Linked DNA regions of Gluconacetobacter diazotrophicus PA1 5. The protein of the gene in region 1 interacts with the protein of each later gene in a pairwise test. Links are inferred from orthologs where the notes say so. Each region holds a gene or a part of one and is shown on either strand. Other genes may lie near its edges.

Region 1 (7,572 bases):
TATGTGCTGATGGGGCGCGACGTGCTGGGCGTGGCCCAGACCGGGACAGGCAAGACCGCGTCCTTCACCCTGCCGATGCTGGAAATCCTGTCCGGATCACGGGCGCGGGCGCGCATGCCGCGATCGCTGATCCTGGAGCCGACGCGCGAGCTGGCGCTGCAGGTGGCCGAGAATTTCGTCAATTACGGCAAGTATCTGAAGCTGAATCACGCGTTGCTGATCGGCGGCGAGAGCATGGCCGAGCAGAAGGACGTGCTGAATCGCGGCGTCGACGTGCTGATCGCGACTCCGGGCCGGCTGATCGACCTGTTCGAGCGCGGCGGCCTGCTGCTGACGCAGACGCGCCTGCTGGTGATCGACGAGGCCGACCGCATGCTGGACATGGGGTTCATCCCGGATATCGAGAAGATTGTCGCCATGCTGTCGCCCGTGCGGCAGACGCTGTTCTTCTCGGCCACCATGGCGCCGGAGATCCGCCGCCTGGCGGACATGTTCCTGCAGAACCCCAAGGAAATCACCGTCAGCCGCCCGTCCTCGGTCGCCACCACCATCGAGACCGGGCTGGTCGTCGTCGACGAGGCCGACAAGCGGCGGGTGCTGCGCCGCATGCTGCGCGACGACGCGGTGCAGAACGCCATCGTGTTCTGCAACCGCAAGCGCGATGTCGATGTCCTGTACAAATCGCTGGTGAAGCATGATTTCTCGGCCGGGGCGCTGCATGGCGACCTGCCGCAGTCGGTCCGTTTCGCGACCCTGGAGCGTTTCAAGTCCGGCGAACTGAAGATCCTGGTCTGTTCGGACGTGGCCGCGCGCGGCATCGATATCGGCGGCCTGTCGCATGTCTTCAATTTCGACCTGCCGTTCCATGCCGAGGATTACGTCCACCGGATCGGCCGTACCGGCCGCGCCGGGCGATCCGGCCATGCCTACAGCCTGGCGACCCCGTATGACCGCGCGCTGGCCGAGGCCATCGAAACGCTGATCGGCCATGCGATTCCCCGGCTGGAGGTCGAAGGCGTGACCCAATTGGAATGGTCCGAGGAATCGGGCACCCGTGGCGGGCGTGGCCGTGGTCGCGGCAAGGGCAAGGCCCCGGACCGGCGGGGCGGCAAGCCCGACCGCGCCCGGAACGACGCCACGCCAGCCGAGGACAAGGCCGAACCCGTCGCGCCCCCCCAGCCCGTTTCCGCCCCCGTTCCGCCCCCGTCCCCCGCGGCCGTCCCCGCCGAGGCGGCGTCGCCGCGCCGGTCCGGCCCGAACCGCCAGCGGGACCGCGATCGCGACCGGCATGCCGAGGACGGGATATCCGGCCAGAACGGGACGGTCATCGGGTTCGGCGACGACGTCCCCGCCTTCATGACGCTGCCCCGGCGGGGCCCGCCATCGTGCCCGGTGTCGATGAGGTGATCGACGAGACGGCCTGAGAAAGGCCGGGGCCCTGCCCTTCGAAACCCCATTCGCCTGGATGACATGACGATCGAAGCCGATATCGCCCTTCTGGGCACGGACGGGGACGGCATTGCCCGCACCGCCGAAGGCGACCGCCTGTTCATCCCCGGCGCGCTGCCGGGCGAGCATGTCCTGGCCGACCGGGTGGACGAACGCACCGCCCACCTGACATCCATCCTGCGGCCCAGCCCGGACCGGGTGACGCCGCCCTGCCCGCTGTTCGGAACCTGCGGCGGATGCGCGATCCAGCATCTGTCGCTGGCCGCCGCGCTGGACTGGAAGGCCGGGCTGGTCGTCCATGCGCTGGAGCGCGCCGGATTCGCCGCCCCCGCGATCACCGGAACGGTCCAGAGCCCGCCCGGATCGCGCCGGCGGATCGACCTGGCGGTCCGGCGCCGGCCGGAGGGCGTATGCATCGGGCTGCATGCCCGGCGCGGCGACGTGGTGGACCTGACCGCCTGCCCGGTCCTGGAACCGGCGCTGTTCGCCCTGCTCCCGGCCCTGCGTGCCGTGATGCAGTCGCTGGGGGCTCTGCGGCGCGACGGTGACGCCCTGATCAACATGCTGGATTCAGGCCCCGACCTGCTGCTGGCGACCGACGGCCCGCTGGAAGCGGCGGACCGTGCCAAGCTGGCGTCCTTTGCCCGCGACCACCGGATTCCCCGCATCGCCTGGCGCCGTGCGGGCACGACGGACGTGCCGGAAACCGCCGCCCAGACCGCATCGGTTCGGCATGAACTGTCCGGCGTCGCCACCATGCCGCCGCCCGGCGCGTTCCTGCAGCCGACGCGCGAGGGCGAGGCCGCGATCATCGCCGCCGTACTGGCCGGCCTACCGCGCCGACTGGTGCGGAAGGATACGGTGATCGAACTCTATGCCGGGTGCGGCACGCTGTCCTTCGCGCTGGGGCAGCACGTGCGCACCCTGGCGTTCGAGGGACAGCCCGACGCGGTCGCGACCCTGCGCCGCGCCACGACGGGCACGCGCGTGGTCGCCGAACAGCGCGACCTGAACCGCCAGCCGGTGATGGCGCGCCAGATTGCCGACGCGCGGGCGGTGGTGCTGGACCCGCCTTATACCGGGGCCGGGGCGCAGATGGCCGAGATCGTCGCCGGCCGGCCGGAGCGAATCGTCTATGTCAGTTGCAATCCGCAGGCGCTGGGCCGCGACGCCGCCGGACTGCAGGCGGCGGGCTATCGCCTGGACGGCGTGACGATCATCGACCAGTTCCTGTGGTCGACCGAGGTCGAAGCCGTCTGCGTCTTCACCGCCCCACCCGCCCCCCGCCGCCGGACGCGGTAATCACGGCGCTTTGGGTGACGACAGGGCCTGCCTTGCGCTAGGCTTGACCTGCTGTTCTGCATCAAGACGGTCTGTCCGGCCGGAGAGCCTGCCGCTGACGAAACCGGGCTGTGCCCGTCACGCTGGTATCGAACGTCCATCGGAAGCGATCGGGGCGGGTATGGCGAGCAAGGATGAACCGGATGAAGCCGAAACAACCGCGTCCAGTGTCGCGACGGCCCTGATCCGGATTTACGGCGCGGTGGCCATCGGCACGATCCGACGCCATATCAGCCGGTGCGTGGAGGACAACCTGACCGACGAGGCCGAATTCTGGCTCCGGGTCAGGAACCGGGCCACCGTGCTGCTGAGAACGTCCCGCTGGAAAAGCGACACGATCCATTGATCGGTCACATTCCACTGCAATTCCTGTTACGCTCCGAGTCCGACATCTTAGGAAAGTGGACTCATGACCACACGCAGGTTCTTCATTATTTTCGGCCTTGTCGGACTATTCAGCGGCACGGCGATCATGCCCGCCTCGGCCCAGCTTGCCGCGCCCGCCCTCCGTCACGGCGAGGGGGTTCGCATTGCCGCGGCGCTGAGCAACCGCGACCGGCCGGAGGCGGACCGTGCGGCGGACGCAAACCGCAAGCCCGCCAGCCTGCTGGCTTTCGCCGGCGTCAGGCGCGGGATGAACGTCGCGGACATCATGCCGGGCCAGGGCTATTTCACGCGGATCTTCAGCAATCTGGTCGGCGCGGGCGGCCATGTCTGGGCGGTGGTCCCGGCCGCGCGCCTGGCGCAGAATCCCAGGGCGGCGGACGCGGTCAAGGCGATTGCCGCCGATGCATCCTTCGGCAACGTCACCGCACTGGTCCAGAAGCTGGATGCGCTTTCGTTTCCCAAGCCCCTCGATCTCGCCTGGACATCGCAGAATTATCACGACGTCTATTACGGCGCCGGACCGGATGCGGCGCTCGCCCTCGACAAGGCGGTTTTCGCGTCACTCCGGCGGGGCGGGACCTTCATGGTGGTGGATCATGTCGCCAATCCCGGCATGACGCCGGACGCGGTCCGCAAGCTGCATCGGATCGACCCCGCCATCATCCGCCAGCAGGTCGAGGCCGCCGGCTTCCAGTTCGAGGGCGAGAGCAAGCTGCTGGCCAATCCCGCGGATTCCCACACCCTCACGGTCTTCGACCCGTCGATTCGCGGCCATACCGACCAGGTCGTGCTGAAATTCCGCAAGCCCTGATCCTCAAGAAGAACAGGAGGGGACCGAATCTGCTGCTGGACCTGGCAGGCGCGCCGGACCTGCAGCAGGCCCGCCAGGCCGGGCTCTTTCCGCTGACTCTCGGGGACCCGGGATCAGACGTGGAAGCTCTCGCCGCAGCCGCAGCGTCCCTTTTCGTTGGGATTGCTGAAGGTGAAGCCGGATTCGAGCTGTCTGGTCTCGTAATCCATCGTCGTGCCGATCAGGAACAGCGTCGCCTTGCGGTCCACCAGCACGGTCACGCCCTTGTCGGTCACGACCTCGTCCCCGGGGCCGGCGGCATCGACGAAGTTCATGTCGTAGGCGTGGCCCGAGCAGCCCTTGGTCGAGACCGCGATGCGCAGCTTCTGGCCGGCATGCGCGGTTTCGTACAGCACGCGCAGCCGGTCGGCCGCCCGGTCGGTCAGCGCCATCAGCGGTGGCAGGGGCCGCGCGGGGCGCGAGGGCGTGGCCGTGTGTTCGGTCGGAAGGGTCATAGGCGTCCTCCTGGGAATGATCAGAACATGTTCAGGGCCAGGCGGGCATCGTCGCTCATGCGCGACATGTCCCATGGCGGGTCCCAGACGATTTCGACATCGGCGCTGGTCACGCCCGCGACGGCGCGCACGGCTTCCTGCACCTGGGCCGGCAGTTCCTGGGCGCTGGGGCAATTCGGGGCCGTCAGCGTCATCTCGATATGCACGGCACCGTCGCGGTGCAGGTCGATGGCGTAGATCAGGCCCAGTTCGTAGATATTCACGGGAATTTCCGGATCGTAGACGCTGGCGATCGCGGCGATCACCGAATCCTCGTCCGGGGCATCCGATTCCGTCCGCGCGTCGGCGGCCGGCATGTCGTCCGGCGTCCAGCTTTCGACCGATCCCCCCTCGGCCGTCGCGGGGGGAGCGAACGAAAATGCCTCTTCCGCCGGTCTGGTCGCGGGTTCGTCCATCGCTTCCGTCTTCTCGGGTTGTGCGTTCATCCGCCTCATCCCTCCTTCGACTCGTTCAACGCGTCATCCAGCGCCGACCACGGCAATGTGGCGCAGCGGATTCGCGAGCGGTGCCGGTGCAGGCCGGCGAAAGTCGCCAGTTCGGGGTTCGGCGCGTCGCCCCCGGTCCGCAGCATGTCGGTGAAGGCGCGGGACAGAACCCCCAGTTCCGCGACGCTGCGCCCCGGCGCCAGGTCGGCCATCATATCGGCCGAGGCGACGCAGATGGCGCATCCCCGTGTCTGATGCCGGACCATCACGACCCGGCCCGCCGCGTCCAGCGTCACACCCAGCCGCACCCGGTCGCCGCACATCGGATTCGTGCCCTCGCCCTGATGGGTCGCCCCGTCCAGCGGGCCGGCATGAACGGGCGCGCGGGCCCGCTCGATCACCTGCCGCTGGTAGAGCCCGTCCTGGTCCATCGTCCTCTTCCCCCCGCGCCTTACAGGAAGAAGGAGCGGATCTGCTCCAGCGTCCTGGCCAGAGCGTCCACCTCCTCGCGCGTCGTATAGAGGCCGAAGCTGGCCCGCGCGGTGGCGGACAGCCCCAGGCGCCGCATCAGCGGTTCCGCGCAATGATGGCCGGCCCGGATCGCGATGCCGTTCCGGTCCAGCAGGGTGGCGATGTCATGCGGATGCACGTCGTCCATGGTGAACGAGATCACGCCGCCGCGTTCGACCGGCGACCCCACCACGTGCAGGCCGGGCACCTCGCCCAGCCGCCGCAGCGCATGGTCCAGCAGCGCGGATTCATGCGCCGCGATGGCGTCATATCCCACCGATTCGACGTAGGAGATGGCGGCCCCCAGCCCGATGGTCTCGATAATGGCGGGCGTGCCGGCCTCGAACTTGTGGGGCACGGTCGCCCAGCTCGATCCCTCGAACCGGACGGAGGAAATCATGTCGCCCCCGCCCAGGAAGGGCGGCATTTCCTCCAGCAGTTCGCGCCGCCCCCACAGCACGCCGATGCCCGTGGGGCCGTACAGCTTGTGCCCGGTGAAGGTGTAGAAATCGGCGTCGATCGCCCGCACGTCCACCCGGTGATGGACCACCATCTGGCTGCCGTCGAACAGCACCCGCGCACCGGCGGCATGCGCGATGTCCGCGATCTTGCGCGCCGGGGTGATGGTGCCCAGCACGTTGGACATGTGGGTGACGGCCACCAGCGCCACCTTGCCGTCATCCAGCAGCCGCGCCAGGGCATCCAGTTCCAGGTCGCCGGAATCGCTGATCGGCGCCACGCGCAGTTCGATGCCCGCGCGGTCGCGCAGCATCTGCCAGGGCACCAGGTTGGCGTGATGCTCCATTTCCGAGATCACGACCGCCTGGCCCGGACGCATCAGGCTGCCGAAGGAATGGGCGACCAGGTTGATCGCCTCGGTGCTGTTGCGCGTGAAGATGATTTCCTCGCGCGCCGCACCGATCAGGCCGGCGACCTGGTCGCGCACGCCCTCGTACGCGTCGGTGGTCCGCTCGCTCATCCAGTGCAGGCCGCGATGGATGTTGGCGTACTGGGTACGCATCGTCTCCGCCATCGCCTCGATGACCGGAAGCGGCTTCTGGGCCGAGGCCGCGCTGTCCAGGAAGACCAGCGGCTTGCCGTGCACCCTCTCGTTCAGGATCGGGAAATCGTCGCGGCGGGCGCGCAGGGCGTCGATCGGGTCGGGCATGACGGCGGGCGAGACATCCATGTTACGCGTCCTTCCGGTTCCACCAGGATTCGACCGCGCGATCCAGCACCGCGCGCAGGCTCTCGTCCCCGATCAATTCGACCGCATCGTGCAGGAAGGCCTTGACCAGGATGGCGCGGGCTTCATGCTCGGCCACGCCGCGGCTGCGGAGATAGAACAATTGATCCGGGTCCAGCGCCCCCACGGTCGCACCGTGGCTGCAGCGCACGTCGTCGGCATAGATTTCCAGTTCCGGCTTGGCGTCGATCTCGGCGGTATCGGACAGCAGCAGCGCCTGATTCATCTGGTAGCCGTCGGTCTTCTGCGCAATGCGTTCCACCAGGATCTTGCCCTGGAATACCCCGCGCGCATGGCCCGACAGCACATTCTTCACCGTCTGGCGCGAATTGCACGCCGGCGCCGCATGGGTGATGACGCTGGTCAGGTCGGCCACCTGCCGCCCGTCCAGCAGTTGCGCGCCGTTCACGTGCACGATCCCGCCTTCGGCCGCCAGCCGGGCGTGGACCTCGTGCCGCGCCAGCGAAGCGCCCAGGGTCAGGGTGAAACTGTCATAGCTGGCGCCCGCGCCGACTTCGGCGTGGATGACGGCCAGGTGCTGCGCCGCCGGGTCCTCGGCCTGCAGCTTGGCATGGATCAGGGCGGCATTATCCGCGACCGTGATGTCGAAGACCGGGTTGTGCAGGTAGGCCCCGCGCCCGACCGCGAGGTCCAGCACAGACAGGCGCGCGCCCTGGTCCAGCACGATACGGTGCCGGGGATGGACGGACAGCGGCGCGGAGTCCGCCACCGTCACCGACAGCAGCAGCATCCGCCCGGCATCGACGCCCGGCCCCACATGCAGCACCAGCCCGTCATCGGCCAGCAGCGTGTTCAGCGCCGTCGCGACATCGTCGTACGGCGGCGATT
Region 2 (7,110 bases), 700 kb from region 1 along the record:
AATAGCCCGCGATCCACAGCCCGCCGGCGTTCGGGTTGACCATCTGCATCCAGTCCAGCGCCGCGGCGGCGTCCGAGATTTCCCCGATGCCGCCGTCATAGCGGCCTTGCGACCGGCCGACGCCCCGCGAATTGTAGCGCATGACCGAGAAACCCATTTTCTCGAACGAGCGGTACATCGCATAGGTGATGCGGTTGTTCATCGTGCCGCCATGCAGCGGATGAGGATGGAGGACCAGCGCGAGCGGCGCATTCGGCTCGCTCGAATGATGGTAGCGTCCTTCCAGGCGGCCGTCAGGGCCGGCGAACATGACCTCAGGCATTCGTATCCCGCGATATGGATTCCGCGCCCCAGGGCATGGCGGCGGAATCGTTACTGTCACGGCCTGCGGATGACGATGCCCCGTCATCCCTCGGCAAAGAAAACAAGCGGCCCTTCGCGGAATCCCAGACGGGATGCGCGACCGGGCGTTCGGTCCACGTCAAAACCAGGTCACGTCGGCGTTGCCGTATCTCCCCGCGATCAATGAAACGCGATCGACGGGGATGGCACCGCCATCACTCCTTTTTATTGTGAAGCAAGCCCTGTGCTGATCAAAATGCCGGTTCGTCAGGCGTGGAATGCGTTTCCATCAGCCGTCGGAAGCGGGCGGGGGAAGTCAGGAGGGGCGGAAGCGAGGGGGGCGGTTGACTTCCAGCAGGACAGGACCATAGTTCAGTATCCCTTCTTCAGGCCCCAGCGCGCCCTGTCCGGCGCGGTCGCGTCGGGCGGGATCGTGCATCCGGCCATGAAAAAATCTTCGTCCGCCGGACCGGTCATGCGCTGACCGGCCAGGCTGCGGACCGTATATAGCGATCCAAAATCGCCAATTGCCATATAAATCGTGTTTAGGTCGCGCCGCGCGACCCGGAATTCGGACAGAAGCGCGCATCGTGGGGCAAGGACGGACGCGCAGGGTGGAGGTCATGGATCGCGATTTTTTCTATTTCGATGCCAACGCGTCGGAGCCCGCGCGTCCCGCCGCGCTGGACGCCATGGCCCGCGCGGCCGCGATCACCGGCAATCCGTCATCGGTCCACCGGGCGGGGCGGCAGGCGCGCGCGATCCTCGAATCCGCGCGGGAACGGCTGGCCGCGCTGTTCGGCGCGCGGGCGGATAATTGCGTCCTGACCTCGGGCGGGACCGAGGCCAACCTGTTGGCGATCGCCGGACTGGGCGGGGGCCGGCGCATTCTGGCCTCGGCCGTCGAACACGACGCGGTGCGGGCCGCCGTGCCGGCCGGCGCGGACCTGATACCCGTGGATGGGCAGGGCGTGGCGCGGCTGGAGGTGCTGGAGCAATGGCTGGTCGAAGCGGACGGCCCCCCGCCGCTGGTATGCCTGATGCTGGCGAACAACGAGGTCGGGACGATCCAGCCGGTGGCCGAGGCGGTGCGGATCTGCCACGCCCATGGGGCGCTGCTGCATGTCGATGCCGTGCAGGCGGCGGGACGGATACCCATCGACCTGGGCGCGCTGGGGTGCCGACAGCAGGCGGTCTCGGGCCATAAATTCGGCGGCGTTAAGGGCGCGGGGGCCCTGCTGCTGGCCGGGGAGGCGACGCGGGCGCTGCCGCCGATGATGGCCGGCGGCGGGCAGGAGCACGGCCGGCGCGGGGGCACGCCTGCCCTGCCGGCCATCGCGGCGATGGCCGAGGCGGCCGGGGACGCGGTGGCGGCCCTGGCGGGTGGCGGGGACGGACGCGCCGATCCCACGACGCTGGCACGGTGGCGCGACGCGATCGATGCGGCGGCGCGTGCCGCCGGTGCCGTCGTCTGTGGCGGCGACGCGCCGCGCCTGCCCAACACCACGTCCCTGGCCCTGCCCGGTCGTGCGGCGCAGATCCAGTTGATCGCGCTGGACCTGGCGGGATTCGGCGTATCGGCCGGGTCGGCCTGTTCGTCAGGCAAGGTCGCGCGGTCGCATGTGCTGCAGGCGATGGGCCACGGGTCGCTGGCCGGCGAGGCGATTCGCGTCTCGCTGCCCTGGACGGTGCGCGAGGATGACGTGACGCGCTTCATCGCCGCCTGGCGTGCGATGGCGGCCCGGCTGCCGGCGCGTGCGAGATCGGAACGAACGGAGGTCCACGTATGACGGACGGGCGCGAACTCTATCTGGACTACCAGGCCACCACGCCGTGCGATCCGGCGGTCGTCGCGGCGATGATGCCGTGGTTCGCCGAATCGTTCGGCAATCCCCACAGCGCCGATCACGCGCTGGGCCGCCGGGCCTGGGACGCGGGCGAGCAGGCGCGGGCCGAGGTCGGCGCCCTGCTGGGTGCCGACGCGCGGGAAATCGTCTTCACCTCCGGGGCGACCGAGGTCAACAACATCGCCATCAAGGGGGCGGTGCGCCATCTGGCGGCCCGGGGCGACGCCCGGCGGCGCGTCACTACCGTGGCCACGGAACATAAATGCGTGCTGGAATCGGTGCGCGACCTGGCGGCGGAAGGGTTCGATCCGGTGGTGCTGCCGGTCGCGCCCGATGGGCGGCTGGACCCCGGGACGCTGCGCGCGGCGCTGGCGGTGCCCACCCTGCTGGTCAGCATCATGGCGGCGAACAACGAGACCGGGGTGCTGCACGACATGGCCGCCCTGGCCCCCATTGTGCGGGCGGCGGGCGCGCTGCTGCACAGCGACGTGGCGCAGGCGGCGGGCAAGGTGGCGCTGGATGTCCGGGCGATGGACCTGGACCTGGCATCGGTGTCGGCGCACAAGCTGTACGGGCCGAAGGGGGTGGGCGCGCTGTATGTCCGGCGGCGGCCCCGGGTGCGGCTGGCGCCGCTGTTCTCGGGCGGCGGCCAGGAACGCGGACTGCGCTCGGGCACGCTGCCCACGCCGCTGCTGGTGGGGTTCGGCGCCGCGTGCCGCATCGCGCGGACGGTCAGGGTCGAGGAGGCACGGCGGATGGCGGCGCTGCGCGACGGATTCCTGGAGCGCATGGAGGAGGGCGTTCCCGGGATCGTGGTCAACGGGTCGATGGCGCACCGCCTGCCGGCCAACCTGAACCTGCGCTTTCCCGACGTGCGGGCGCTGGACGTGATCGCGCATGCGCCGGAACTGTGCGTATCCACCGGATCGGCGTGCTCGTCGGCCGAACTGGTGCCGTCCTATGTGCTGACGGCGATGGGGCTGAGGGCCGAGGACGCGGCACGAAGCTTGCGTCTGGCGGTGGGACGCTATACCTCAGCCGCCGATATGGATCGTGCGGCCGCGATCCTGTGCCGGGCTGTAGCGGATGCGCGCCGGGCTGAACGGGGGGCGGCCGCGCGCGCCGCCCACGACGATACGGCCAGGACAGCAGAATGCCGCATATGATTTTCATCGAGAGTGACGGAACGCGCCGCGAGGTCGACGCGCCGGTCGGTCTGTCGGTCCTCGAGATCGCGCACAAGCACGGGGTGGACCTGGAAGGCGCCTGCGAGGGATCGCTGGCCTGCGCCACCTGCCACGTCGTGGTCGATCCCGACTGGGCCCCGAAGCTGGCCGCGCCGACCGAGGACGAGGAAGACATGCTGGACCTGGCATTCGGCCTGGAAAAGACGTCGCGCCTGGGCTGCCAGATCGTGATGACCGAGGCACTGGACGGGCTGGTCGTGCGCCTGCCGCACAAGGCCTGAGAAAGACGGGGGAACCAACTCATGCGGATCATGGTCGCCATGTCCGGCGGCGTGGACAGCAGCGTGGTCGCCGCGCGCCTGGTGGCCGAAGGCCACGAGGTCGTCGGCGCGACGCTGCAGCTCTATGATTCGCGCGAGTCCGCCCGCAAGGGCGCCTGCTGTGCCGGACGCGACATCCATGATGCGCGCCGCGTGGCCGACCGGCTGGGCATCCCCCATTACGTGATCGACGCGGAAACACGCTTCCGCCAGAGCGTGATCGAGACCTTCGCCGACGCCTATGCCGGCGGCGAGACCCCGGTACCCTGCGTGGCCTGCAACCAGGGGGTGAAATTCACCGACCTGCTGGGCATTGCGCGCGACCTGGGGGCAGAGGCGATGGCGACCGGCCATTACGTCCGCCGGATCGAGGGGCCGGACGGGGCCGAACTGCACCGCCCGGTGGATGAAGGCCGGGACCAGTCCTGGTTCCTGTTCGCGACCACCCGCCAGCAACTGGAATTCCTGCGCTTTCCGTTAGGCGACATGCCGGACAAGGCCGCCGTCCGGGCCGAGGCCGAGCGGTTCGGCCTGTCCGTGGCGGCCAAGCCCGACAGCCAGGACCTGTGCTTCGTGCCCGACGGGTCCTATGCCCGGGTGGTCGAGGCGCTGCGCCCCGAAATGGCGGGCGAGGGCGAGATCGTGGATGGATCGGGCCGGGTCGTCGGGCGGCATGACGGCGTGACCCGCTTCACGGTGGGGCAGAGCCGCCGGCTGGGCGATGCCGCGATGCGTGACGGCGCGCGCCAGATGGTGGTGGGCATCGACCCCGCTTCCCGGCGCGTGGTGATCGGGCCGCGCACCGGCAGCGCCGTGCGCGACCTGTCGCTGCGGGACATGAACTGGCTGATCGACCCGCCCGAGGGGGACCTGCGCTGCCTGGTCCAGATCCGCGCGCGCGAAGCCGCGCGGCCCGCGACGGTGCGGCGCACGGCGGACGGCGCCTCGGTGACGCTGGACGAAGCCGCGATGCCGGCCCCCGGGCAGGCCTGCGTGCTATATGACGGCAGCCGCGTCCTGGGCGGCGGCTTCATCCGGCGGCGCGAGATGGCGGGCGCGGCGGCCTGAACGGCAGGACCGCGCGTAAGGGACGAAGGATGGGTGGTATGGCGGACGGCAGACTGATCATCGGCACCAGACGGTATTCGTCCTGGTCGCTGCGCGGCTGGCTGGTCGTGCATCTGGCCGGGCTGGATGTCGAGGAGGTCCTGATTCCCATCGCCGGGGGCGGCGGCACCGCCGGGATCAAGGTGGTTTCGCCCAACGGGCTGGTGCCGTATCTGGAACATCGGGGCGCGCGGGTGTGGGAAAGCCTGGCGATCGGGGAATATTGCGCCGAGATCGCCCCCGCGCTGTGGCCGGCCGATCGCGTCGCCCGTGCCCATGCCCGCAGCATCGCGTCGGAAATGCATGCCGGATTCCGCCCGTTGCGCATGGCCATGCCGATGAACCTGGGCCGCCAGGCGCGGCCTTTGGCGGCGCCCCTGGCGGACGATGTGCTGGGGGACATCGCGCGGATCGACGCCATCCTGTCGGAAACCCGCGCGACGTTCGGGGCGGGCGGCCCCTATCTGTTCGGCGCGGGCCTGACCGTCGCGGACGCGATGTATGCCCCGGTGATCGCCCGGTTCCTGTCCTATGGCGTGACGCTGTCGCCGGTGGCGGCCGAGTATGCGGCGGCGCTGCGCGCGCATCCGCTGGTCGTGCGCTGGTATGACGAGGCGGCGCGCGAGCCCGCCGCGTGGCAGCTCGACCGCTACGAATCCATTTCCTGACGGCCTGGTGGCGCCGGTCGTCACCGTGCTGCCGCCGCGAGAGCGCTTCGCGCCGGGGCAGGCGGGGGCGATCAGCCTGCTGGTGCGCCGGCTGGCGGACGTGGGCGACGTGGTCGTCGGCACGGCGGTGGCCGCGCCGTTCGACGGCGTGACCTTCCGGCCGGCGGTGCCAGGCCTGTGGCCGCCGGCCTGGATCGCGGGGGGGGCGGGACGCTACGCCGCCGCCGTGGCGCGGATCGTGCGCGCCGTGCGCCCGGCGCTGGTCGAAATCCATAATCGCCCGGACGTGGCCTGGGCGCTGGCCCGGCGGTTTCCCCGCCTGCCGATGATGCTGGTGCTGCATAACGACCCGCAGGCGATGCGGGGCGCGACCTCGCCGGTGCTGCGGGCGGCGATCCTGCGGCGCATGCGGGTGGTCGCGGTGTCCGGCTGGGTCCGGGGGCGGTTCGTCGCGGGCCTGCCCACCGGGGCGGGGGTCGACGTGGTCCCGAATTGTATCGACCTGGCCGGGCTGCCGCCCGCCCTGCCGCCGGCCGGGCGGGACCGGACGATCCTGTTCGCCGGCCGCGTGGTGGCGGACAAGGGGGCGGATGCCTTCGTCGCGGCGTGCGGCGCGGTGCTGCCCGACCTGCCGGGATGGCGGGCGCGGATGATCGGCGCGGACCGGTTCGGCCCCGATTCGCCGGACACGCCGTTCCTGGAGGCATTGCGGCCTCTGGCGCGGGCGGCAGGCGTGGACATGGCCGGCTACCGGCCCCATGACCGCGTGCTGGCCGAAATGGCCCGTGCCGCCATCGTCGTGGTGCCCAGCCGCTGGCCGGAACCGTTCGGCCTGACGGCGCTGGAAGCCATGGCCTGCGGCGCCGCGCTGGTCGCATCCCCTCGCGGCGGGCTGCCCGACCTGGTGGGGGATGCCGCGCTGCTGGTTCCGCCGGACCCGGAAACCGGACTGGCGGATGCGATCCGCGACCTGGCCCGTTCGGCGGACCGGCGGGCCGACCTGTCGGCGCGGGGGCGGGCGCGGGCGCGGCTGTTCGACTGCGCGGCCGCCCGGACCACGTTGCGCGGCCTGCGCCGGGCCGGCATCGCCGCCGGCGGGGCAGGCCCCGGCGCCTGACCGGCCGCCATTTTCATGCCGCCGGGGGATGGGACCGGCGGGCGGGTGGGCCTATATGCAGGAACGAATGGATACAGGGACAGGAGACGACATGTCTGAAACCCAAGCGGCGCTCCAGCCGAAAGACGGTGATGGGCTGGTGCCGGTGACGGTGCTGACGGGCTTTCTCGGCGCGGGCAAGACCACGCTGCTCAACCATATCCTGACGGCGGAGCACGGGCGCAAATACGCCGTGGTGATCAACGAGTTCGGGGAACTCGGCGTGGACAACGACCTCGTGGTGGATGCCGACGAGGAAGTGTTCGAGATGAACAACGGCTGCATCTGCTGCACCGTGCGGGGCGACCTGATCCGCATCCTGGGCAGCCTGATGAAGCGGCGCGGGAAGTTCGACGGCATCATCGTCGAGACCACCGGCCTGGCTGACCCCGCACCCGTGGCGCAGACCTTCTTCGTCGACGAGGACGTGCGCGGCAAGACGCGCCTGGACGCCGTCGTGACCGTCGTGGACGCGATGAACGT

The links.
Region 2: the proteins of GDI_RS14465 (region 1) and GDI_RS11315 interact in binary tests that used the Escherichia coli proteins (3 or more experiments, as listed by UniProt). The link is inferred for Gluconacetobacter diazotrophicus PA1 5 from one-to-one orthologs.

Annotation. Positions count from the first base shown.
Region 1 is NC_010125.1:3,143,568-3,151,139, forward strand. The notes cover bases 2,793-5,653. They hold GDI_RS14465 (HesB/IscA family protein), read right to left. Parts: upstream 4,483-5,653; coding sequence 4,102-4,482; downstream 2,793-4,101. Other genes in these bases: GDI_RS14455 (hypothetical protein), read left to right, coding at 2,912-3,136; GDI_RS14460 (class I SAM-dependent methyltransferase), read left to right, coding at 3,200-3,988; GDI_RS14470 (SUF system Fe-S cluster assembly protein), read right to left, coding at 4,503-4,937; sufU (Fe-S cluster assembly sulfur transfer protein SufU), read right to left, coding at 4,973-5,398; GDI_RS14480 (cysteine desulfurase), read right to left, coding at 5,419-5,653. Outside these bases: GDI_RS14445 (DEAD/DEAH box helicase), read left to right, coding at 1-1,407; GDI_RS14450 (class I SAM-dependent RNA methyltransferase), read left to right, coding at 1,471-2,751; more of GDI_RS14480, read right to left, coding at 5,654-6,666; Fe-S cluster assembly protein SufD, read right to left, coding at 6,668-7,572. UniProt on the Escherichia coli protein: Is able to transfer iron-sulfur clusters to apo-ferredoxin. Multiple cycles of [2Fe2S] cluster formation and transfer are observed, suggesting that IscA acts catalytically.
Region 2 is NC_010125.1:2,441,878-2,448,987, reverse strand. Bases 2,001-4,999 are described here. They hold GDI_RS11315 (ferredoxin family 2Fe-2S iron-sulfur cluster binding protein), read left to right. Parts: upstream 2,001-3,342; coding sequence 3,343-3,657; downstream 3,658-4,999. Other genes in these bases: GDI_RS11305 (glutathione S-transferase), read left to right, coding at 4,803-4,999; mnmA (tRNA 2-thiouridine(34) synthase MnmA), read left to right, coding at 3,679-4,764; GDI_RS11320 (cysteine desulfurase family protein), read left to right, coding at 2,129-3,355; GDI_RS11325 (cysteine desulfurase family protein), read left to right, coding at 2,001-2,132. Also shown: GDI_RS11330 (alpha/beta hydrolase), read right to left, coding at 1-322; more of GDI_RS11325, read left to right, coding at 966-2,000; more of GDI_RS11305, read left to right, coding at 5,000-5,471; GDI_RS11300 (glycosyltransferase family 4 protein), read left to right, coding at 5,479-6,588; GDI_RS11295 (CobW family GTP-binding protein), read left to right, coding at 6,680-7,110. UniProt on the Escherichia coli protein: Ferredoxin are iron-sulfur proteins that transfer electrons in a wide variety of metabolic reactions. Although the function of this ferredoxin is unknown it is probable that it has a role as a cellular electron transfer protein.